Regions from separate parts of the Streptomyces sp. WMMC500 genome, predicted to be linked through region 1. Evidence: riboswitches for the same ligand, from Rfam matches in the RefSeq annotation. Region 1 holds a riboswitch; the other holds the start of a gene.

Region 1 (11,139 bases):
CGCACAGGTCGCGCGCGAACTGCAGCTCCGCCCGCACCGCCTCGTCGAGCATGTCGCGCACCTGTTGCCCCAGCTCCTCGTCGAAGAGGTCGGGCTCCTCCGCGCGGACCGTGTCGACCACGGAGAACGCGAAGTTCATGTGCATGCTCTCGTCGCGGAACACCCAGTTCGTGCCCGTCGCGAGGCCGTGCAGCAGGCCGCGGGAGCGCAGCCAGTAGACGTACGCGAACGCGCCGTAGAAGAACAGGCCCTCGATGCAGGCGGCGAAGCAGATGAGGTTGAGCAGGAAGCGGCGGCGGTCCTCCCTGGTCTCCAGCCGCTCGATGTTCTCCACCGAGTCCATCCAGCGGAAGCAGAACTGCGCCTTCTCGCGGATCGACGGGATGTTCTCCACCGCGGCGAACGCCGCGGCCCGCTCGTCCGGATCGGGGAGGTAGGTGTCGAGCAGCGTCAGATAGAACTGGACGTGCACGGCCTCCTCGAAGAGCTGGCGGGAGAGGTAGAGGCGGGCCTCGGGCGAGTTGATGTGCTTGTAGAGCGTGAGCACCAGGTTGTTCGCCACGATCGAGTCGCCGGTGGCGAAGAACGCCACGAGCCGGCCGATGAGGTGCTGTTCGCCCGGCGAGAGCTTGGCGAGGTCGGCGACGTCGGAGTGGAGGTCGACCTCCTCGACGGTCCAGGTGTTCTTGATGGCGTCCCGGTAGCGCTCGTAGAACTCCGGGTAGCGCATGGGGCGCAGGGTCAGCTCGAAGCCGGGGTCGAGCAGGTTCCTGGCGTCGGTGGCGGTGGTCACTGGCATGCCTCGCAGGTCTCGGGGTTCTCCAGGGAGCAGGCGACGGCGTCGTCGGCGTGCGGCTGCTGGACGGGCAGGGGGGCGGGGGCGGGGTGCGCGGGGGCGGCGGCGCGGGCCGAGCGGGCGATCCGGGTCGCCGGGCGCGAGCGCAGGTAGTACGTCGTCTTCAGCCCGGACTTCCAGGCGTAGGCGTACATCGAGCTGAGCTTGCCGATGGTCGGCGCGGCCATGAAGAGGTTGAGCGACTGGGCCTGGTCCAGGTAGGGCGTACGGGCCGCGGCCATGTCGATCAGCGCGCGCTGCGGCAGCTCCCACGCCGTGCGGTAGCGTGCCCGGACCTCCGCGGGGATCCACGTCAGCTCCTGTACGGACCCGTCGTGCTCGCGCAGCGCCTCGCGGGTCTGCGCGTCCCACACCCCCAGCGCCTTCAGCTCGGCCACGAGGTAGGAGTTGACCTGGAGGAACTCGCCGCTCAGCGTCTCGCGCTTGAAGAGGTTGGAGACCTGCGGCTCGATGCACTCGTAGACGCCGGCGATGGAGGCGATCGTCGCGGTCGGCGCGATGGCCAGCAGCAGCGAGTTGCGCAGGCCGGTCGCGGCGATCCGGGCGCGCAGCGCGGTCCAGCGCTCCGGCCAGGTCACGTCGGCGTCGGGATAGTGGTCGGGGTGCAGGACGCCGCGGGCGGCGCGGGTGCGGGACCAGGCCGGGTGCGCGCCGTGCCGCTCGGCGAGGTCGGCGGAGGCGGCGTACGCGGCGAGCATGATGCGCTCGGCGATCCGGGTGGACAGCGCCCGCGCCTGCGGTGAGTCGAACGGCAGCCGCAGCCGGAAGAAGACGTCCTGCAGGCCCATCACGCCCAGGCCCACGGGCCGCCAGCGGGAGTTGGACGCGGCGGCCTGGTCGGTCGGGTAGAAGTTGATGTCCACGACGCGGTCGAGGAACGTCACGGCGGTACGGACCGTGGCGTCCAGCTTCTCCCAGTCCATCGCCTCCTCCCAGCCGGTGGTTTCGTCGAGGGGGGCGCCCAGGTGCGCGGCGAGGTTGACCGAGCCGAGGTTGCACACCGCGGTCTCGCCGTCGTCCGAGACCTCCAGGATCTCGGTGCACAGGTTCGAGGAGTGCACGACGGCGCCGGGCTCCGCGGTCTGGTTGGCGGTGCGGTTGGCGGCGTCCTTGAACGTCATCCAGCCGTTGCCGGTCTGCGCGAGGGTACGCATCATCCGGCCGTACAACTGCCGGGCGGGGACCTGCTTGACGTACCGCCCCTCGGCCTCCGCGCGGGCGTACGCGGCGTCGAACTCCGCGCCGTACAGGTCGGCCAGCTCGGGCACCTCGGCGGGGGAGAACAGCGACCAGGTGCCGTCGGCCTCGACGCGGCGCATGAACTCGTCCGGGATCCAGTGCGCGAGGTTGAGGTTGTGGGTGCGGCGGGCCTCCTCGCCGGTGTTGTCGCGCAGCTCCAGGAACTCCTCGACGTCGGCGTGCCAGGGCTCCAGGTAGACGCACGCGGCGCCCTTGCGCTTGCCGCCCTGGTTCACGGCGGCGACGGAGGCGTCCAGGGTGCGCAGGAACGGGACGATGCCGTTCGAGTGGCCGTTGGTGCCGCGGATCAGCGAGCCGCGGGAGCGGACCCGGGTGAAGGGGATACCGATGCCGCCGGAGTGCTTGGACAGCCGGGCGACCTGGTGGTAGCGCTCGTAGATCGAGTCCAGCTCGTCGAGGGGGGAGTCCAGCAGGTAGCAGGACGACATCTGCGGGTGGCGGGTGCCGGAGTTGAAGAGCGTGGGGGAGGAGGGCAGGTAGCCGAGGCGGCTCATCAGCCCGTACAGCTCGGCGACTTCGGCCAGCGCGGCGTCGGACTCGTCCGCGGCGAGACCGCAGGCGACGCGCAGGAAGAAGTGCTGGGCGGTCTCGATGACGGCGCGCTCGGTGGGGTGGCGCAGCAGGTAGCGGGTGTAGACCGTGCGCAGGCCGAAGTAGCCGAAGAGGTCGTCGCGGCCCTCGGCGACGGCCTCGTCCACCAGGGCGTCGAGACGGGCGGCGTGCCGCCGGACGAAGGCGGCGGTGGCGTCGGCGACGATGCCCTCGCGGTGGCCCACGGCGATCGCGGCGGAGAAGCCGGTGGCGCCCTGGGCGGCGGCCTCCTCGGCGACGGCGCGGGTCAGCAGCCGCGCGGCCAGCCGCGAGTACTCCGGCTCCTCGGCGATCAGCGCCGCCGCGGCCTCGGTGGCCAGCTCCCGCAACTCGGCCGCGCCGGAGCCCGGGTGCCGGCCGCGCAGGGCGCCGGCGGCGACCCGGGCGGGGTCGGTGGCGGGCAGGTCGGCGGTCAGCTCGGCGAGCGTGCGGGTGAGCGCGGCGGCCGGGCCGTCGTCGGCACGGGGGGTGACTGAGGCGGGCTCCGTAAGCGCGGCCGGTGGTGCGATCGTCAAGATGCTGCTCTCCCTCGCTCGGCGGGGCCGCGCGGGAGAGGCTGCGGTACGGGCGCACGCGGGCAACCCACGGCGCGCGGGGCGCGCGTGGGCGGTCCCCCCGTCCGAACACCGCCGGAGGCGGACCCGCTTGCGTCCGTGAGCCCAATCCACGAGACCCGGACGTCATCGATGGCTGCCGGAGGTTCTCGGGCTCACGACGCACGGGCCCCGCCGGCGCGTGGCAGGCATGGCCGTACATCGCTTACCGTTGCGGGACAGCTCCGGACTTCCACCGGATTCCCCTGCGTCGGCAGCTAGGACGAGCATACATCTAGTGGCTCGTCTGGGAAGCACCCCTATATGTTGTGCCGCGTGTCGGCCGGGCGTCAGAGGTCCGCGACGAAGGCCCAGAGCGGCAGATCGGGCAGCGGGTACCAGTCACGCTCGGGGGTGCGGACGAACCCCAGCCGCCCGTACAGCCGGTGGGCCGGGGCCATGTCCGGGGTGCTGGACAGCACCATCCGGCGCGCGCCCAGCTCCCGGGCGCGGTCCAGACAGGCCCGGACGAGCGCCTCGCCCACGCCCCGGCCGCGCGCCTCCCGGGCCACCGCCAGCATCCGGAACTCGCCCTCTCCGGCTCCGCTCAGCTCCGCGAACGGCGACCCCGCGGTCACGAATGTCACACTGCCCAGCAGCCGCCCGCCCTCCGCCCGGCCGTCGCCGTCGACCGCGACCAGCACCTCCGCGCGCTCGGCCGTGGCCCGGCGGCGCACGTCGCGCAGCTCGTGCACATACCCGTCGTCCTCGCCGAACGTCAGCAGCCCGTCCGCCAGATACGCCCCTGCGACCAGCTCGCCCGCCCGCTCGTACTCCTCCGGCCGCACCGGCCGCACCGTGAAGTCCATGCTCCGAGTCTGCCCTGCCCCACCGACAACGGGCCGCCGCCCCCGGAATCCGGGGACGGCGGCCCGTACGCCTGCGGCATCCGCCGCGCCGTGCTCAGCAGCAGCGGAAGCCCTTGCGCGGGTCGTCGCCCGCGTCGGTGCGCATCCGCTCGAACTCGCGCCGGCTGGGCACCCGAGCCTCCGGATCGTGGCCGCGCAGATGCTCCACGTAGCGCTCGTACGCCGTGTCGCCGATCACCTCGCGGACGTACCACCAGACCTTGCGCCCCGCCGCCGCCAGCGCCGCCGTCGCCGTCACGAGCCACCTCCGTCCCGCGAACCGCCGCCACCACCGGCACCGTCGCCGCCCGGTCCGGTGCCCGGCCTGAAGCCGCCGCCGCTGCCCAGCCCGGCCGCGGCCAGCTCCTCCTTCTCCTCCTTGGTCGCGATCAGTTGCGCCGGAGCGATGTACGACGACTCGTGGTACGGCTCCTCGTTGCTGACCACCGACTCCGGGTTGCGCAGCGACTTCACGCACACCCGGGCCGCGTCCAGGATCACGACGACCACCAGCAGCGCGAAGACCGCGGACAGCACCCCGTCGACCGTCGTGTTCGTCACCACGGTGTCCATTTCGTCCATGTTGGTCGCGGGTGGCAGCACCTCGCCTTGGTCCCTGGCCTCCCGGTAGACGGAGCCCTGCTCGAAGAAGCCCACGCGAGGGTCTTCGGAGAACACCTTCTGCCAGCTCGCCGTGAGCGTGACCACCGCGACCCAGAGCAGCGGGATGCCCGTCACCCAGGCCCACTTCAGCCGCCCCGACTTGATCAGCAGGGTGGTACAGATCGTCAGCGCCACCGCGCCGAGCAACTGGTTGGTGATGCCGAAGAGCGGGAAGAGCTGGTTGATGCCGCCGAGGGGGTCGTTCACGCCGACCCACAGGAAGTAGCCCCACAGGCCCACGACCACCGCGCTGGTGGCGATGAGCCCCGGCCACCAGCTCACGCGCTTGAGCGGCTTGTAGATGTTGCCGAGGGTGTCCTGCAGCATGAAGCGGCCCACCCGGGTGCCCGCGTCCAGCGCGGTCAGGATGAACAGCGCCTCAAACATGATCGCGAAGTGGTACCAGAACGCCTTGAGGCTGTCCCCGGTCACGTTGGAGAAGATCTCCGAGACGCCCAGGGCGAACGTCGGCGCGCCGCCGGTACGGGACAGCAGCGTCGACTCCTCGACGGAGTCGGCCGCCGCCTGCAGGGCCGCGGGCGTGATCTCGTACCCGAAGCCCTGGATCGCCTGCGACGCCGACTGCGCGGTGTCGCCGATCACCGTGGGCGCCGAGTTCATCGCGAAGTACAGCCCGGGGTCCAGCACGCAGGCGGCGATCATCGCCACGATGGCGACCGACGACTCCATCAGCATGGAGCCGTAGCCGATCATCCGTACCTGCGTCTCCTTCTGCACCATCTTCGGCGTGGTGCCGGACGAGATGAGGGAGTGGAAGCCGGACAGGGCGCCGCAGGCGATGGTGATGAAGACGAACGGGAACAGCGAGCCGGCGAAGACCGGCCCCGTGCCCTCGCCGGCGAAGTCGGTGACGCCCTCCATCTTCAGTGTCGGCGCGGCCACGATCACGCCGATGAACAGCATCGCGATGGTGCCGAGTTTCATGAACGTCGACAGGTAGTCGCGCGGCGCGAGCAGCATCCACACCGGCAGCACCGAGGCGATGAAGGCGTAGATCACCATCCAGATGACCAGCGACTCCTTGCTCAGCGTGAACGTGTCCGCAAGCGAGGACTCGGCCACCCAGCGCCCCGCGACCAGCGCGAGCATCAGCAGCGCAACCCCGATCAGCGACACCTCGGCGACCCGGCCCGGCCGGAACACCCGCAGGTAGAAGCCCATGAACAGGGCGATCGGGATCGTCATGCCGATGGAGAAGGTGCCCCAGGGCGACTCCGCCAGTGCGTTGACGACGACCAGTGCCAGCACCGCCAGCAGGATGATCATGATCGCGAAGACGGCGATCAGCGCGGCGGCACCGCCCACCGGGCCGATCTCCTCGCGCGCCATCTGGCCGAGCGAACGGCCGTTGCGGCGGGTGGAGAAGAACAGCACCACCATGTCCTGGACCGCGCCCGCGAAGATCACGCCCGCGACGATCCAGATCGTGCCCGGCAGGTAGCCCATCTGCGCCGCCAGCACCGGGCCGACCAGCGGGCCGGCGCCGGAGATCGCGGCGAAGTGGTGGCCGAAGAGCACCCGCCGGTCGGTCGGCTGGAAGTCGATGCCGTTGTCGAGCCGTTCGGCGGGGGTGGCCCGGGTCTTGTCGGCCTTGAGCACGCGGTAGGCGATGAACTTCGAGTAGAAGCGGTAGCCGATGGCGTACGAGCCGAGGGCCGCGGCGACCATCCAGGCCGCGGAGACCTCCTCGCCCCGGGAGAGCGCCAGCACGGTCCAGCCGAGCGCGCCCACCAGGGCGACGGCGGTCCAGAGGATCACGCTCTTCGGTTCCGGACGCGGCTTTCGCGGCGCGTCCGGGGGTGCTTGCACAGTCATGGCGGCTCCGTCCCCTGAGCTCTCAATCTCTTGCAATGCGCTCGAAATGTAGAGCAGGGGCAGGCCGCCGTCACTAGGGTGTGCCGTCGCTATCCGATCACGAAAGTCCCCGGCAGGGGCGCTGCGGCGGCTGCCGGGCCCGTACGGGCCCGGGGGCGCGGCCCGCACCGGGGCCGCGCGGCGGCGGGCCGGGCGACTGCGCCGGGCCCGCCGCCGGGGTGCCGGCTCAGCCCACGGGGCGGCGCAGGCGGGCGACGAACTTGTAGCGGTCGCCGCGGTAGACCGAGCGGACCCACTCCACCGGCTCGCCGTGCGTGTCGAGGGAGTGGCGCGAGAGCATCAGCATCGGCAGGCCGGTGTCCGTGCCCAGCAGGCCCGCCTCGCGGGGGGTGGCGAGCGACGTCTCGATGGTCTCCTCGGCCTCGGCGAGGTGGACGTCGTAGACCTCGGCGAGCGCGGTGTAGAGGGAGGAGTGCTTGACGAGGCTGCGGCGCAGCGCGGGGAAGCGCTTCGCCGACAGGTGGGTGGTCTCGATGGCCATCGGCTCGCCGTTGGCCAGGCGCAGCCGCTCGATCCGCAGCACGCGCCCGCCGGGGGTGATGTCGAGCCGCTCGGCGAGCTGGTCGCCGGCGGTGACGTAGCCGATGTCCAGGAGCTGCGAGGTGGGTTCGAGGCCCTGGGCGCGCATGTCCTCGGTGTATGAGGTCAGTTGGAGGGCCTGCGAGACCTTGGGCTTGGCCACGAACGTGCCCTTGCCCTGGATCCGCTCCAGCCGCCCCTCCACGACCAGCTCCTGCAGTGCTTGGCGCACGGTCGTACGGGACGTGTCGAACTCGGAGGCGAGCGTGCGCTCCGGCGGCACCGGGGTGCCGGGGGGCAGGGTCTCGGTCATCTCCAGCAAGTGCCGCTTGAGCCGGTAGTACTTGGGCACGCGGGTGGTCCGCCCGGTGCTCCCCCCGGCGCGTCCCGGCTCGTCGGCTGCCGGTACCGTCGCAGCCGACGTTCCCTCGGCCGGTCCGGCGTTCGTCCTCATGACTCCTCCGTCTGGTAGCGGCTCACATCCTGGCACGGCTCGTCACCCGTCGGTGCACGCGCGGGGCGACGGGATAGCTCACATGTCGGTCCGGTAACGGAAGCCGAACCAGCAGGCCGCACACCCTTGACACCCTCATTGGTCTAGGCCAGGCTTCGTTCCACGATTGGTCCAGACCAAGACCGTCAACCTGGTCTAAACCATTAAAGACCACAAGTCCACTCCACGGGCAGGGTCCGGGAGCAAGGACTTTTCGGTGGCGAATCGCTGGCGAAAGACGGCAGGGGGGCGTGGGCCGGCATGTTGAGGAGGGTGACGTGAAGCGCACGGCGGTAGCGGTGCTGGCGGCGGCTGGCCTGGTGGCAAGCCTCGCCGCCTGCGGTTCTGACGATGATGGCGGAGACGGCGACAAGGGCGGTGGCCCCGGGTCGTTCAAGGGCGAGACGCTCACCTTCTGGGCCATGGACGGCTCCACACCGGACGACTGGCTGAAGGACGTCCAGGCCGAATTCGAGAAGAAGACGGGCGCGAAGCTCGAATACAAGGTGCAGCAGTGGAACGGCATTCAGCAGAAGCTGACCACCGCGCTGTCCGAGGAGAGCCCGCCCGACGTGATCGAGGTCGGCAACACCCAGACGCCCGCCTACGCGGCGACCGGCGGTCTGGCCGACCTGACCGAGCTGAAGGACGAGATCGGCACCGAGTGGACCGAGTCCCTCAACGAGTCGTCGGTCTACGAGGGCGCGCAGTACGCCGTGCCGTGGTTCTTCGCCAACCGCGTCGTGATGTACAACAAGTCGATCTTCAAGGAAGCCGGCGTCACGGAGATCCCCAAGACCCGTGACGACCTCTTCGCCGCGTTCGACAAGATCGAGAAGAACACCGACGCCGAGCCGATCTACATGCCCGGCCAGAACTGGTACTTCTTCGACGGCCTGCTCATCGGCCAGGACGCCGAGCTGGTGAAGCAGGACGGCGACAAGTGGGTCTCCAACCTCGCCGACCCCAAGGTCGGCCAGGCCATGGAGATCTACAAGCAGTACGCCGACTACTCCACCGCGCCCAAGGACAAGGACGAGGCCACCCCGCAGCAGGGCGAGGTCTTCGGCAAGGGCGAGACCGGCGCGATCATCGGCATGGGCTGGGAGTCCGGCATCGCGATCGAGGCCAGCAAGGACAAGAACTTCGAGAAGGAGATCGGCTACTTCACCATCCCCGGTGAGACCGCCGACACCCCCGAGAGCGTCTTCCTCGGCGGCTCCAACCTGGCCGTCGCCGCGGGCAGCGACAAGCAGGAACTCGCCCAGGAGTTCCTGAAGATCGTGCTCTCCGACAAGCACGAGGGCGCCCTCGCGGCCGCCAACGGCGTGATCCCCAACAAGGAATCGCTGCTGTCGAAGCTGGAGGGCAACGAGGCGGCCGAGGCCGCGGCGCCCGCCGCCGCCGTCGGCGGCACCACGCCGCTCATCCCGGAGTGGGGCGCGGTGGAGAACACCCCCAACCCCATCAAGTCCTACATGACCGCCTTCCTCAACGGTGACTCCCACGAGGAAGCGGCCGCGTCGGTCGAGAGCGATCTGAACGAGCGCCTGGCGCAGGAGTAAGTGTCACCGGGCGGGCGGGACCGGGTGAGCCCCGGCCCCGCCCGCACCCGCGGGTCCGAAACCACCTCGTCCCGAAGAGATCGCCGCATCATGACTGTGCAGATACCGAGGCCGGCCGCCGAGAAGGTCAAAGGCCGCACCCGTACGCCACAACCCCCACCGCCGGGACGCCACCGCAAGTCCCAGGGAACGTCCGGCACCCTCCCGTACCTGCTGCTGCTGCCCGCGCTGGCGATCACCGCGGTGCTGCTGGGCTATCCGCTGGTGAAGAACGGCATCCTGTCGTTCCAGCAGCTCGGCATGAAGGAGCTGATCCAGCACCTCACGGTCTGGAACGGCTTCGACAACTACACCGACGTCCTCGGCGGCGAGGACTTCTGGCGCGTCACGCTCCGGACGGTGGTCTTCACCTCCATCAACGTGACGCTCATCATGGTGCTGGGCACCCTGGTCGGGCTGCTGCTCGCCCGGCTCGGCCGCAAGATGCGGCTCACCCTGCTGATGGCGCTCGTGCTCGCCTGGGCGATGCCCATCATCGCGGCCACCACCGTCTACCAGTGGCTGTTCGCCGAGCGCTACGGCGTCGTCAACTGGATCCTGGACAAGCTCGGCTGGCACTCCATGGCCGACTACTCCTGGACCAGCAGCCAGTTCTCCACCTTCTTCGTGATCACGGTGATGCTCGTCTGGACGTCGATCCCGTTCGTGGCGATCAACCTCTACGCCGCCACGACGACGATCGCCAAGGAGCTGTACGAGGCCGCGGGGCTCGACGGCGCCGGCGCCTGGCGCACGTTCACCTCGGTGACCCTGCCCTTCATCAAGCCGTTCCTCATCGCGACCACGTTCCTGGAGATCATCTGGATCTTCAAGGCGTTCCCGCACGTCTACGCGATCAACGGCGGCGGTCCCGACCGGCTCACCGAGACGCTCCCCGTCTACGCCTTCGTCGAGGGCGTCGGCAACCAGCACTACGGCATGGGCGCGGCGATCTCCGTGCTCACGATCCTGGTGCTGATGGGGCTGACGTCGTACTACATCCGCATGGCCCTGAAGCAGGAGAGGGAAGACTCGTGAGGCGCTCGTTCATCGGCCGCTTCTGGCCCAACGCGACGGCCATGGTGCTGTTCGTCATCTTCCTCTTCCCCGTGTACTGGATGTTCGCCACGTCCTTCAAGCCGACCGGCGACATCATCAGCGAGGACCCGGTCTGGTTCCCCCTGGACCCCACCTTCGAGCACTACCGCACGGCCTTCGACGCCGACAACTTCTGGAACTTCTGGAAGAACTCGCTCACGGTGACCCTGCTGGCGGTCGGCTTCTCGCTGCTCATCGCGCTGCTGGCGTCGTTCGCCATCGCGCGGATGCGCTTCCGCGGCCGTACCGGCATCATCCTGGTGTTCATGTTCGCGCAGATGGCCCCCTGGGAGGTCATGGTCATCTCCGTGTACATGCTGGTGCGCGACGCCGACATGCTGAACAGCCTCGTGCCACTCACGCTCTTCTACACCGTGATGGTGCTGCCGCTGACCCTCCTGACCCTGCGCACCTACGTGGCCGCGGTGCCCAAGGACCTGGAGGAGGCGGCCATGGTCGACGGCGCCAGCCGCACCCAGGCGTTCCGCAAGGTGATCTTCCCGCTGCTGGCGCCGGGCCTGATGGCCACCTCGCTCTTCGGCTTCATCACCGCCTGGAACGAGTTCCCGATGGTGCTGGTCCTCAACAAGGAGGCCGAGGCGCAGACCCTGCCGCTGTGGCTGTCGCAGTTCCAGACCAACTTCGGCGACGACTGGGGCGCCACCATGGCCGCCGCGTCGCTGTTCTCCCTGCCCATCCTGCTGCTCTTCCTGTACCT
Region 2 (11,139 bases), 1.5 Mb from region 1:
GCACGGACGTCGGCCCCCAGCCCCGCCCAGTCGAACCGCCCGCCGCCGCGCTTCCCGGCGGACTCCCCGCCGCCCCCTTCCCCGCCCTCGCGGGTCTTTCCGGGCAGCCCGGATCGACGTGTCACTGCCATCTTCAGCCTCCTGAGTCCCGTCGACCCCGTGTGAGGTGTACCCATCACCCCCGGGAGATCAACACGGATCCACGGGCTCCAGCCGCGTCCACCCGGTCCAACCCCGTTCCCGCAGCAGCTCGATGAGCCGCCGCGCCGGCGGCGCCGCCTCGAACGCCAGCTTGTCCATCAGCTCCGCGAGCGGCGCCGCGAGGTCGACGTCCGCGACGTAGTCCCGGCCCCGTTCCGCCGTGAGGCGGGCGAGGTACGCGGCCAGGTCGTCGGCCAGGGCGGTCAGGCGCGGGTCGTCGGGCGGCCAGTCGAGGGCCCGGCCGAGGGTGCGGTAGAAGTCGAGGATCTGGGGGTCGGCGAGTTGGGCGCGCTTACGGGCCAGCCACTCCGGTACGCGGTCGGGGGCGTGCGCGGCCAGCGGGATCCAGCCCTCGCGCTCGACCGCGACGATCCGCTCGTCGACGCCGAGTTCCCGCAGCCGGTCGAGGAACGCCACGACCTCCGCCGGCAGCGCCAGGCTGTCGCCCGCCGTGAGCCGGGCGATGCGGCGGCGGTGCTCCCGGCGTTCGCGGATCTCGGCCCGCAGCCGCCGGTCGATGTCCGCGACCGCCGCCGCGAACTCCGCCTCGTCGGCTCGCAGCAGCTCCGCGACCCGCGCCAGCGGGACGCCGGCCTCGGCGAGGGTGCGGATGCGGATCAGCCCGACCACGGCGGCGGCGTCGTAGCGGCGGTAGCCGGAGTGGTCCCGGTCCGGCTCGGGGAGCAGGCCCTTGGCGTGGTAGTGCCGCACCGCGCGCACCGTCACCCCGGCGTACGCGGCCAGTTCGCCGATGGTCAGCATCGGGGCATCCTAGGTGGCCCCGCGGGTCCGGTAGAGGCGGCGCGACCAGAGGAAGCCGGCGGTGCCGATGACCGCGCACCAGCCGACCGCCCAGGCGGCGTCCGCGCCGTCCGGCGCGCCGCCGAGCAGGCCCCGGATCAGGTCCATGACCGGGGTGAACGGCTGGTGCGCCGCGAACCACCGCAGCCCCGCGGGCATCGACTCGACGGGGACGAACCCGCTGCCCACGAACGGCAGCAGCACGAAGACCATCGGCAGGTTGCTCGCCGTCTCCGGGTCGGGGCTCGCCAGGCCGAGTGCCACCGTGAACCAGGTCAGCGCGTACGACAGCAGCACCAGCAGCCCGGTCAGCGCGGCCCAGTCCGCCGCCGACGCGCCGCCCGGCCGCAGCCCGAGCGCGAACGCCGCCGCGCCCACCGCGAGCAGCGCCAGCGCGGTCTGGATCATCGCGGCGAGCACGTGGCCGGCGAGGACGGAGGACGGGGCGATGGGCATGGTGCGGAACCGGTCGACGATGCCGTCGGTCATGTCGTTGGCGACGAGCACGGCGGTGCCGATGGACACGCTCGCGACGGTCATCGTAAGGATCCCGGGGGTGATGTACGTGAGGTAGCCGCCGTGGAGGTCGCCGGGGAGGTTCGCGCCCATCGTGCCGCCGAAGACGTACGTGAACAGCAGCAGGAACAGCAGCGGCTGGCCGACGAGCATGATCGTCATCGAGGGGTAGCGGGCCATGTGCCGCAGGTTGCGGCGCAACATGGTCGCGGAGTCGCGCACGGCGTACGACGCGGCGGTCATGCCCGTACCCCCGCGGGGAGATCGGCCGGGACATCGGCGGGGACATCGGCGGCGTGGCCGGTCAGGGCCAGGAACACGTCGTCCAGGCCGGGTGAACGCACCGCGAGCCCGGTGACCGACCCGTCGTCGTCGAGCCCGGCCAGCAGTTGCCGCAGCGCGCCGAGGCTGCCGTCGTACGGCACGGTGACGGCCGGCGCCGCCGGGTCCGCCACCGCGCCCGGCAGCCGCCGCGCCAGCTCCGCCGCCCGCGCCGCGTCGGCGGCGTGCAGTTCGACGTGGCCGCCGGTGACGCGGCGCTTCAGCTCGGCGGCGGTGCCCTCGGCGACGAGACGGCCGCCGTCGAGCACGCCGATGCGGTCGGCGAGCCGGTCCGCCTCCTCCAGGTACTGGGTGGTGAGGAAGACGGTGGTCCCGTCGGCGACCAGGTCGCGTACGACGTCCCACAGCTCGCGGCGGCTGCGCGGGTCGAGCCCGGTGGTCGGCTCGTCGAGGAAGATCAGCCGGGGCGAGGACACCAGCGTCATCGCCAGGTCGAGGCGCCGCCTCATGCCGCCGGAGTACGTGGCGGCGCGCCGGTCGGCGGCGTCGGCGAGGCCGAAGCGGGTGAGCAGCCGCGCGGTGACGGCGGCGGCGCGGGCGCCTTCGAGGTGGCCGAGGTCGGCCATGAGGCGCAGGTTCTCGCGGCCGGTGAGCAGCCCGTCCACGGCGGAGAACTGGCCGGTGACGCCGATCGCCGCGCGCACCCGGGCGGGCTCGCGGCGTACGTCGTGGCCGGCGATCCGCGCCGTGCCGGCGTCGGCGGCGAGGAGGGTGGTCAGGATGCGGACGGTGGTCGTCTTGCCGGCGCCGTTGGGGCCGAGCAGGGCGTAGACGGTGCCGGCGGGCACGGCGAGGTCGACGCCGGCGACGACCTCGCGGTCGCCGTACGCCCTGCGCAGCCCGGCGGCCTCGATGGCGAGGCTGACAGCCGGGGTCACAGCGGGGGTTCTCGTGGTCATGCCGCCATGCTCGAAGGTTGACCCTGCGTCGGGGTCAAGCCCGCCGCGGACTCCGGCACCGGCGACGGTGTCGGCCCCGCCCTCTACACTGGCCGTGCAGCCGGTTCGCCCCGTCCGCCAGGCGGTGGCGTCGCAAGAGGGAACCCGGTGGGAATCCGGGACTGCCCCGCAGCGGTGAGCGGGAACGACCGCCGTCATACGCACTGGACCCGGCGGGTCCGGGAAGCGACGGCCAGTAGGTGCCCGTACGTGCGATGTGTCGCGTACGGACGCGCCCGCAAGTCCGAAGACCTGCCCGCTGCCCGCGCGCGGGCGTTCCGTGCGCGGACATCCCGGTGACCTCGAGGGCGGGTCGGCGCACGTGACGTACAGGGCAGGCATACGGACAGGCACCGCGACCCGGCGGGGATCCGCCGCGGCACCGCGGGTGCGCGCCGCGCCGCCCCCTTCGCGCCTCTTCCCCCTCCTCCCGTCGCCGGGATCTCAGGGATTCATCTCGCGAAGGAGATCTCCGTGACAGCGAAGTCCGCAGCCGCGGCGGCACGGGCCACCGTGTACGGCTACCCCCGGCAGGGCCACCACCGGGAGCTGAAGAAGGCGATCGAGGGCTACTGGAAGGGCCGGGTCACCGCCGGCGAACTCCGGGCCACGGCCGCAGAACTGCGCCGCGCCAACTGGCGGGAGCTGGCAGACGCCGGCGTCCAGGAGGTGCCGACCGGCGACTTCTCGTACTACGACCACGTGCTCGACACCAGCGTCATGGTGGGCGCGATTCCCGCCCGCCACCGCGACGCGGTCACGGCCGACCCCCTCGACGGCTACTTCGCGATGGCCCGCGGCACGCAGGACGCGCCGCCGCTGGAGATGACGAAGTGGTTCGACACCAACTACCACTACCTCGTCCCCGAGCTGGGCCCGGACACCGTCTTCACCGCCGACTCCGGCAAGCAGACGGCCGAGCTGACCGAGGCCCTGGCGCTCGGGCTGGGCGACGCCCGGCCCGTGCTGGTCGGCCCCGTGACGTACCTGCTGCTCGCCAAGCCGGCGCCCGGCGCGCCCGCCGGCTTCGAGCCGCTGACGCTGCTGGACCGGCTGCTGCCGGTGTACGCGGAGGTGCTGGCCGACCTGCGCGCGGCCGGCGCCGCCTGGGTGCAGCTCGACGAGCCGGCGCTCGTGCAGGACCGTACCCCCGCGGAACTCGCCGCCGCCGAGCGCGCCTACCGCGAACTCGGCGCCCGCGCCGACCGCCCCAAGCTGCTCGTCGCCTCGTACTTCGACCGCCTCGGCGACGCGCTGCCGGTGCTCGCCAAGGCGCCCGTCGAGGGCCTGGCGCTGGACTTCACCGGCGCCGCCGCCGCGAACCTCGACGCGCTGGCCGCCGTCGGCGGGCTGCCCGGCAAGCGGCTCGTCGCCGGCGTCGTGGACGGCCGCAACGTGTGGGCCGGCGACCTGGAACGGGCCCTGGCCGCCCTCGGCACCCTCCTCGGGCTCGCCGACCGGGTCGACGTCGCCGCGTCCTGCTCCCTGCTGCACGTGCCGCTCGACGCCACCGCGGAGCGGGACATCGATCCGCAACTGCTGCGCTGGCTGGCGTTCGCCCGGCAGAAGAGCGCCGAGGTCGTCACGCTCGCGAAGGGCCTGGCCCACGGCACCGACGCCATCGCCGCCGAACTCACCGCCAACCGCGCCGTCCTGGCCGCCCGCGCCGGCTCCCCGATCACCCGCGACCCCGCCGTACGGGCCCGCACCGCCGCCGCCACCGCGGCCGACGCCCGCCGCCCCGCGCCGTACGCCGAGCGCGCCGCCGCCCAGCGGGCCCGGCTGAAGCTGCCGGCGCTGCCGACGACGACCATCGGCTCCTTCCCGCAGACCGCGGAACTGCGCGCCGCCCGCGCCGACCTGCGCGCCGGGCGCATCGGCGCGGACGGCTACGAGCAGCGGATCGCCGCGGAGATCCGCGAGGTGGTGACGTACCAGGAGCAGGCAGGACTCGACGTGCTCGTGCACGGCGAGCCCGAACGCAACGACATGGTGCAGTACTTCGCCGAGCAGTTGACCGGCTACCTCGCCACGCGGCACGGCTGGGTCCAGTCGTACGGCACCCGCTACGTCCGCCCGCCGATCCTGGCCGGCGACATCTCGCGTCCCGAGGCGATGACGGTGCGCTGGACGACGTACGCGCAGTCGCTGACGGACCGCCCGGTCAAGGGCATGCTCACGGGCCCGGTCACGATGCTGGCGTGGTCGTTCGTCCGCGACGACCAGCCGCGCGCCGAGACGGCGCGGCAGGTGGCGCTCGCCCTGCGCGACGAGGTGGCCGACCTGGAGGCGGCGGGCACGGCGGTCATCCAGGTCGACGAACCGGCGCTGCGCGAGACGCTGCCGCTGCGCGCCGCGGACCGGCCGGCGTACCTGGCGTGGGCGACGGAGGCGTTCCGGCTGACGACGGGCGTCGCGCGCGCGGACACGCAGATCCACACGCACATGTGCTACGCGGAGTTCGGCGACATCGTGGCGGCCATCGACGACCTCGACGCGGACGTCATCAGCCTGGAGGCGGCGCGCTCGCACATGCAGGTGGCGTACGAACTGGCCGGGCACGGCTATCCGCGGGAGGCGGGTCCGGGCGTGTACGACATCCACTCGCCGCGGGTGCCGAGCGCGGCGGAGACGGTGGCGCTGCTGCGCACCGGGCTGCGGGCGATCCCGCCGGAGCGGCTGTGGGTGAACCCGGACTGCGGGCTGAAGACGCGCGGCTGGCCGGAGACGCGGGCGTCGCTGGAGAGCCTGGTGGCGGCGGCGCGGGAGGTGCGTGCGGAGCTGCCCGGGTGACGTGACGTCACACGTCCGGCTCCTCGCCGGCGGGTGCGGACCCCTCCTCACCCGCCGGCGGGACCCGGGTCCCCTGGGCCGGCCGGCGGGTGGGGGCAGGAGTGGGTGTGTTGGTCTTCGATCACGTAACGGGCTGCCGATAGCGTCTTGGGGCGGCGTCTCTGCGGGCATCGCGGTGCCGGCGGCCGTGATGCGGCCTGGACACACCCGGGTGCGTGGCGAGGCGTGACATGGGGTTGTGGAGGCAGCCGTGACGGAGCCACGAGACGACGGGCGGCTGGCCGGGCGCCTGGTGGCCGTGGGGGTGTTGGGGTTCGTACTGATCGTGCCACCGTTGCTGGCGCAGTTCGACACAATGGAACGCGTCCTCGGTGTCCCGGTTCTCTGGGCGTACCTGCACCTCGTCTGGGTGATCGTGATCGGCCTGGTCGCCGTCGTCGGCGCCAGATCGAAGTAGTGCCGTGCTCCGGGCCGAGGTCATCGTCGCCGTTGCGGTGGTGTACCTCGGTCTGCTCTTCGCCGTGGCCTTCTACGCCGACCGGAGGGCGGACGCCGGCCGGAGCCTGATCAACAACGGCACGGTCTACGCCCTGTCCCTCGCGGTGTACGAGACCGCATGGGCGCTCTACGGCAACGTGGGCGGGGCCGCCACGACCGGTGTCGGCTTCCTGGGGCTCTATCTGGGGCCGGTGATCATGCTCGCGCTCGGCTGGCCCGTACTGCACAGGATCATCCGCATCAGCCGCCGGCACCGGGTCACGTCGCTGGCCGACTTCGTCTCCGCCCGCTACGGCAAGAGCGCGATGCTGGGCGGTCTGGTCACGATCATCGCCGTGGTCGGGGTTGTTCCCTACATCTCGCTCCAGCTCAAAGCGGTCTCCAACACCTTCGAGATGATCCGCCGGTACCCCGAGATCACCGCTCCCTCGGAGCTGGGCCAGGTTCCGCTTCTTCAGGACACCGGGCTGTACGCGGCGCTGCTGCTCGCCGCGTTCACCATCCTCTTCGGCACCCGCCACCTGGACACCGCGGAACGCCACGAGGGTCTCGTCGCCGCCGTCGCGTTCGAGTCCGTGGTCAAGCTCGCGGCGCTCCTCACGGTCGGGATCGTCGTGACCTTCTGGATGTTCGGGGGGTTCGGCGACCTGTTCTCCCAGGCGGAGTATGCGGACTTCACCCAACTGTTCACGCTGCAAGGGCACACCAGCTACGGCGCGTGGGTCTGGATCACGGTGCTGTCCATGCTGTCGATCGTGCTGCTCCCGCGGCAGTGGCAGGTCACCTTCGTCGAGAACACGGACGAGAAGCACCTCAAACGCGCGATGTGGCTGTTCCCGCTGTACCTGCTCGCGAACACCTTCTTCGTGCTTCCGCTCGCGGCTGCCGGCCTGCTGCGGTTCGGAGACACCACCGACGCCGACACCTATGTGCTGGCCCTCCCGATGGCCGAAGGCCAGCAGGCACTCGCGCTGTTCGTCTTCATCGGCGGCCTCAGCGCCGGCACCGCCATGATCGCCGTCGAGACCATCGCACTCAGCACCATGGTGTCCAACTCACTCGTGATGCCGCTGCTGCTGGGCGGCAGGTCCCGGCTGGCCCGTCGAGACGACCTCACCCGCCTGGTACTGAGCATCCGCCGAACGGCCATCGTGCTGATTCTGCTGCTCGGCTACGCGTACTTCCGGCTCGCGGGCGAGGGTCGGGCGTTGACGTCGTTCGGACTGGTGTCGTTCGCGGCCGTGGCACAGCTCGCACCCGCGATCCTCGGCGGCCTGTTCTGGAGGGACGGCACCCGCTGGGGTGTGCTGGTGGGTCTCGTCGCGGGGTTCGTCATGTGGGCGTACACCCTGCTGCTGCCGAGCTTCGCCGAGGCCGGGCTGCTGCCCGAATCGTTCCTGCGTGAGGGCCCGCTCGGCATCGAGCTGCTCCGGCCGCAGCAGTTGTTCGGCCTGACGGGCATGGACCCGATCAGCCATGCGATGTTCTGGACCGCGCTGGTGAACGTCGGCGGGTACGTCGCCGTCTCCCTCGCCGGCCGGCCGAATGTCACCGAGCGGGCGCAGGCGGTCCAGTTCGTCGACATCCTCGCGGAGCCCGCCAGAGAACGGCGCTGGCTGGCCCGTGCCACGGTCGGCGCCCTGCAGACGATGCTGGAGCGCTTCCTCGGGCGGGAGGGCGCCGAGCGGGCGGTGCGCGCCTACCCGGGGACAAGACCCGGCTCACCGGAGGCCGAAGCGCCCCCGGAGCTGATCCATCACGCGGAAGCCCAGCTCTCCGGCTCTGTCGGCGCGGCGTCCGCGCGGCTCGCGGTCGACGCGGTGGTCGGACAGGAACCGGTCCGCACCGACGAGGTGATGGAGATGATCGGCGAGGCGTCGCAGAGGGTCGAGCTGGTCCGGCGACGGCTGGAGTTCCTCTACGACGCGACCAACAGGATCGGCACCACCCTCGATGTGACCCATACGGCCGAGGAGCTGGCCCAGGCCGCGATTCCGGGCTTCGCCGACTACGCCACCGTCGACCTCCCCGAGGCCGTGGTGCGCGGTGACGAACCGGGGATGAACGGCGGTGGCGGCGCCGGCGACAGCGGCCGGCGGATACACCGCACGGCGGTCAGCGGCATCCGTGACGACGCCCCCTTCTTCCCCATCGGCACCCTGATCACCTACGCGCCGTCCTCGACCGCCGCCCGCAGCATCGAGACGGGGCAGGCGATCCTGGTGCCCCGGCTGCGTGACTCCCTGGGGTGGCGGGAGGTGGATCACGCACGGGCCGCACGCATCCTGGACTACGGGGTCCACTCGCTCGTCACGGCGCCGCTGCGCGCCCGCGGTGTGCTGCTGGGCGTCGTCAACTTCTGGCGCTCGGAGAAACCCGAGCCCTTCGAGCAGGACGATCTCTTCCTCGCGGCCGAACTGGCCGCCCACGCCGCCGTGTCGCTCGACAACGCACGCCGCTACACCCGCGAGCACGGCATGGCCGTGGCCCTTCAGCGCAGCCTGCTGCCCCGCACCCTGCCGGAACAGAACGCCGTCGACGTCGCCTACCGCTACCTCCCCGCGCAGGAAGGCGTCGGCGGCGACTGGTTCGACGTGATCCCCCTGTCCGGCGCCCGCGTCGCCCTGGTGATCGGCGACGTCGTCGGACACGGACTGCACGCCGCCGCCACCATGGGACGGCTGCGCACCGCCGTCACCAGCTTCTCCTCCCTCGATCCACCACCCCACGAACTCCTCGGCCACCTCGACGAACTGGCCACCCTCACCGACCGGGAAGCCGTCGCCGCCGGCGACGCGACCACCATCACCGGCGCCACCTGCCTGTACGCCGTCTACGACTCCGTGACCCGCCGCTGCGCCATCGCCAGAGCCGGCCACCCGGCACCCGCCCTCGCGCACCCCGACGGCACCGTCGAGTTCCTGGACGTACCCACGGGCCTCCCCCTCGGCATCGGCGGACTGCCCTTCGAATCCGTCGAACTGCTCCTGCCCGAGGACAGCAGACTCGTCCTGTTCACCGACGGCCTCATCGAACGCCGCGACCAGGACATCGACACCGGACTCGAACTGCTCCGTCAGACCCTCGCAGGCTCCGGCCAGACCCCCGAGGAGACCTGCGACGCCGTGGTCGACGCCCTCCTCCCGCCCGTCCAGAGAGACGACATCGCCCTGCTCGTCGCCCGGACACGCCCGCTGGGGAGCAGACATGTCGCCCAGTGGGACATCGAGTCCCACCCCGCGGCCGTCCACCGCGTACGCGCCGCCGTCTCCGCACTCCTCGCGGAATGGGAACTGGAGAACCTCCAGGAGACCACCGAGCTGATCCTCAGCGAACTGATCACCAACGCCATGCGTCACGGCGTCGGACCCATCAGAGTAAGGCTGCTGCGCGACCGCACGCTCACCTGCGAGGTCTACGACCACAGCCTCACCTCACCGCATCTGCGCTACGCCTCCACCACGGACGAGGGCGGACGGGGACTCTTCCTGGTCGCCCAGCTCACCGCACGCTGGGGAACCCGCTACACACAGGACGGCAAGGTCATCTGGGCCGAACAGACCACCCCGGAGACACCCGGCGACTGACCGGCCCGGCCGTCGGCCACCGCCTGCCCGTCCCGGCGATCTCATCGCCCGCCGGCGCGGGCCCGGGCCGGTGTCGCCGAGGCGGTCGTCGCGGTTGCGCAGCATGCAGCGTTCGAGCGACAGGCAGCCGGGATCCGCCGGGAGTCGGGGTGGAAGGGGCAGGCGGGGCAGGGGGTCAGGGGTGAGCGGGGCCGGCGAAGGGGGCGAGCTTGTCGGGGTTGGCGAGCCGCCGGATTTCGAGGAGGCGGCCGTCGTCGGCGACCTCCACCGTGTCCAGCCAGAGCAGCACCCCGTCGCGGTACGTCGCGAGCGCGGGCCGGCCGTTGGCCTCGACGAGCTCCGCGGGGCCGGGGCGCTTCTTCAGAATCGACCGGACGGTGAGCAGCGCGATCGTCTCCGCGCCCCGCACCTCCCGGCGGGCGGCGAGCGCCTTGCCGCCGCCGTCGCTGACGTACACGGCGTCCGGGTGCAGCAACTCGATCAGCGCGGCCATGTCACCGGCCTCGGCCGCGGCCTTGAACGCCTTGAGCACACGCTCGGTCTCCGCCCGCGAGGCCGTCGGCTCCCGCCCCTCCGCCCGTACCCGGGCGCGGGCCCGGGAGGCGTGCTTGCGGGCGGCGGCCGGGGTGCTGCCGAGCACGCCGGCGATGTCGGCGAAGGGGAACTCGAAGACGTCGTGCAGCACGAACGCGACCCGCTCGGCGGGCGTCAGCCGCTCCATCAGCAGCAGCATCGCGGTGCCGACCGACTCGTCCACGAGCACCGGCGCCTCGGCGTCGGGCCCGGTCGGCAGCGGCTCGGGCAGCCAGGGACCCACGTACGTCTCACGCCGCACGCGGGCGGACTTCAGCACGTTGTACGCGGTCCTGGCGGCCACCGTCAGCAGCCAGGCGCGCAGGTCCCGTACGTCGGACAGGTCGGCGCCCGCGGCCCGCAGCCACACGTCCTGCACGACGTCCTCGGCCTCGGTGACGCTGCCGAGGATGCGGTACGCGGCACCGAAGACGGCGGGCCGGTGCGCGGCCCAGTCCGCCTCGGTGAGCGTACGGGTGGGCTCCACGGGGCACTGCCTCCTCACACCGGTGACGGTGTGCAGTGTAGGCAGACGGCGGTCAGTCCCCCGACTGGCGCTCCGGCAGCGGCTGGTGGCCGGCGGGGCCGGGCTCGCGGCCGTCCGGCGGGTAGTCGCAGTCGAGGCCGGCGACCTCGTAGTCGTCGCCCTCGTTCTGCTCCTGGTCGACGACCACCGCCGCGGTGCACGCGCGGCCGTGCTCGTCGGTGAACGTCACCACCTCGCTGTAGTCGGTCGGCTGGCTGCAGCCCGCGAGCACCAGCACCGCCGCCGCCGCGGCCAGCGCCGCGCCCGTCCCCCACCGTCGCCTCATGGCTCCCCCTTCGTCACCCCCGCCGTCCGCTCCGCGGGTCGACGGTGGAATGCCCGCCCCGTCGCCGTCTCACGCGCG

What was found. A riboswitch is a leader RNA that binds a small molecule or an ion and turns the genes downstream of it on or off. The one in region 1 is predicted to bind cobalamin.
Region 2: it holds a riboswitch for cobalamin, as region 1 does, so the genes downstream of both, metE (5-methyltetrahydropteroyltriglutamate--homocysteine S-methyltransferase) here and O7599_RS12095 (ribonucleoside-diphosphate reductase subunit alpha) in region 1, are expected to answer to the same signal.

The regions. Positions count from the first base shown of each region.
Region 1 covers NZ_CP114905.1:2,932,185-2,943,323, reverse strand. The annotation lists gene O7599_RS12100 (ribonucleotide-diphosphate reductase subunit beta) at 1-799, opposite strand, end outside; gene O7599_RS12095 (ribonucleoside-diphosphate reductase subunit alpha) at 790-3,222, opposite strand; cobalamin riboswitch at 3,384-3,532, opposite strand; gene O7599_RS12090 (GNAT family N-acetyltransferase) at 3,591-4,109, opposite strand; gene O7599_RS12085 (YbdD/YjiX family protein) at 4,204-4,407, opposite strand; gene O7599_RS12080 (carbon starvation CstA family protein) at 4,404-6,647, opposite strand; gene O7599_RS12075 (GntR family transcriptional regulator) at 6,874-7,680, opposite strand; gene O7599_RS12070 (extracellular solute-binding protein) at 7,998-9,284, shown strand; gene O7599_RS12065 (sugar ABC transporter permease) at 9,375-10,361, shown strand; gene O7599_RS12060 (carbohydrate ABC transporter permease) at 10,358-11,139, shown strand, end outside.
Region 2 covers NZ_CP114905.1:4,426,704-4,437,842, forward strand. The annotation lists gene O7599_RS18970 (ferric reductase-like transmembrane domain-containing protein) at 1-131, opposite strand, end outside; gene O7599_RS18975 (MerR family transcriptional regulator) at 190-963, opposite strand; gene O7599_RS18980 (ABC transporter permease) at 973-1,761, opposite strand; gene O7599_RS18985 (ATP-binding cassette domain-containing protein) at 1,758-2,759, opposite strand; cobalamin riboswitch at 2,894-3,052, shown strand; gene metE (5-methyltetrahydropteroyltriglutamate--homocysteine S-methyltransferase) at 3,273-5,591, shown strand; gene O7599_RS18995 (hypothetical protein) at 5,842-6,048, shown strand; partial or broken gene O7599_RS19000 (ATP-binding SpoIIE family protein phosphatase) at 7,988-9,676, shown strand; gene sigJ (RNA polymerase sigma factor SigJ) at 9,852-10,736, opposite strand; gene O7599_RS19010 (hypothetical protein) at 10,789-11,061, opposite strand.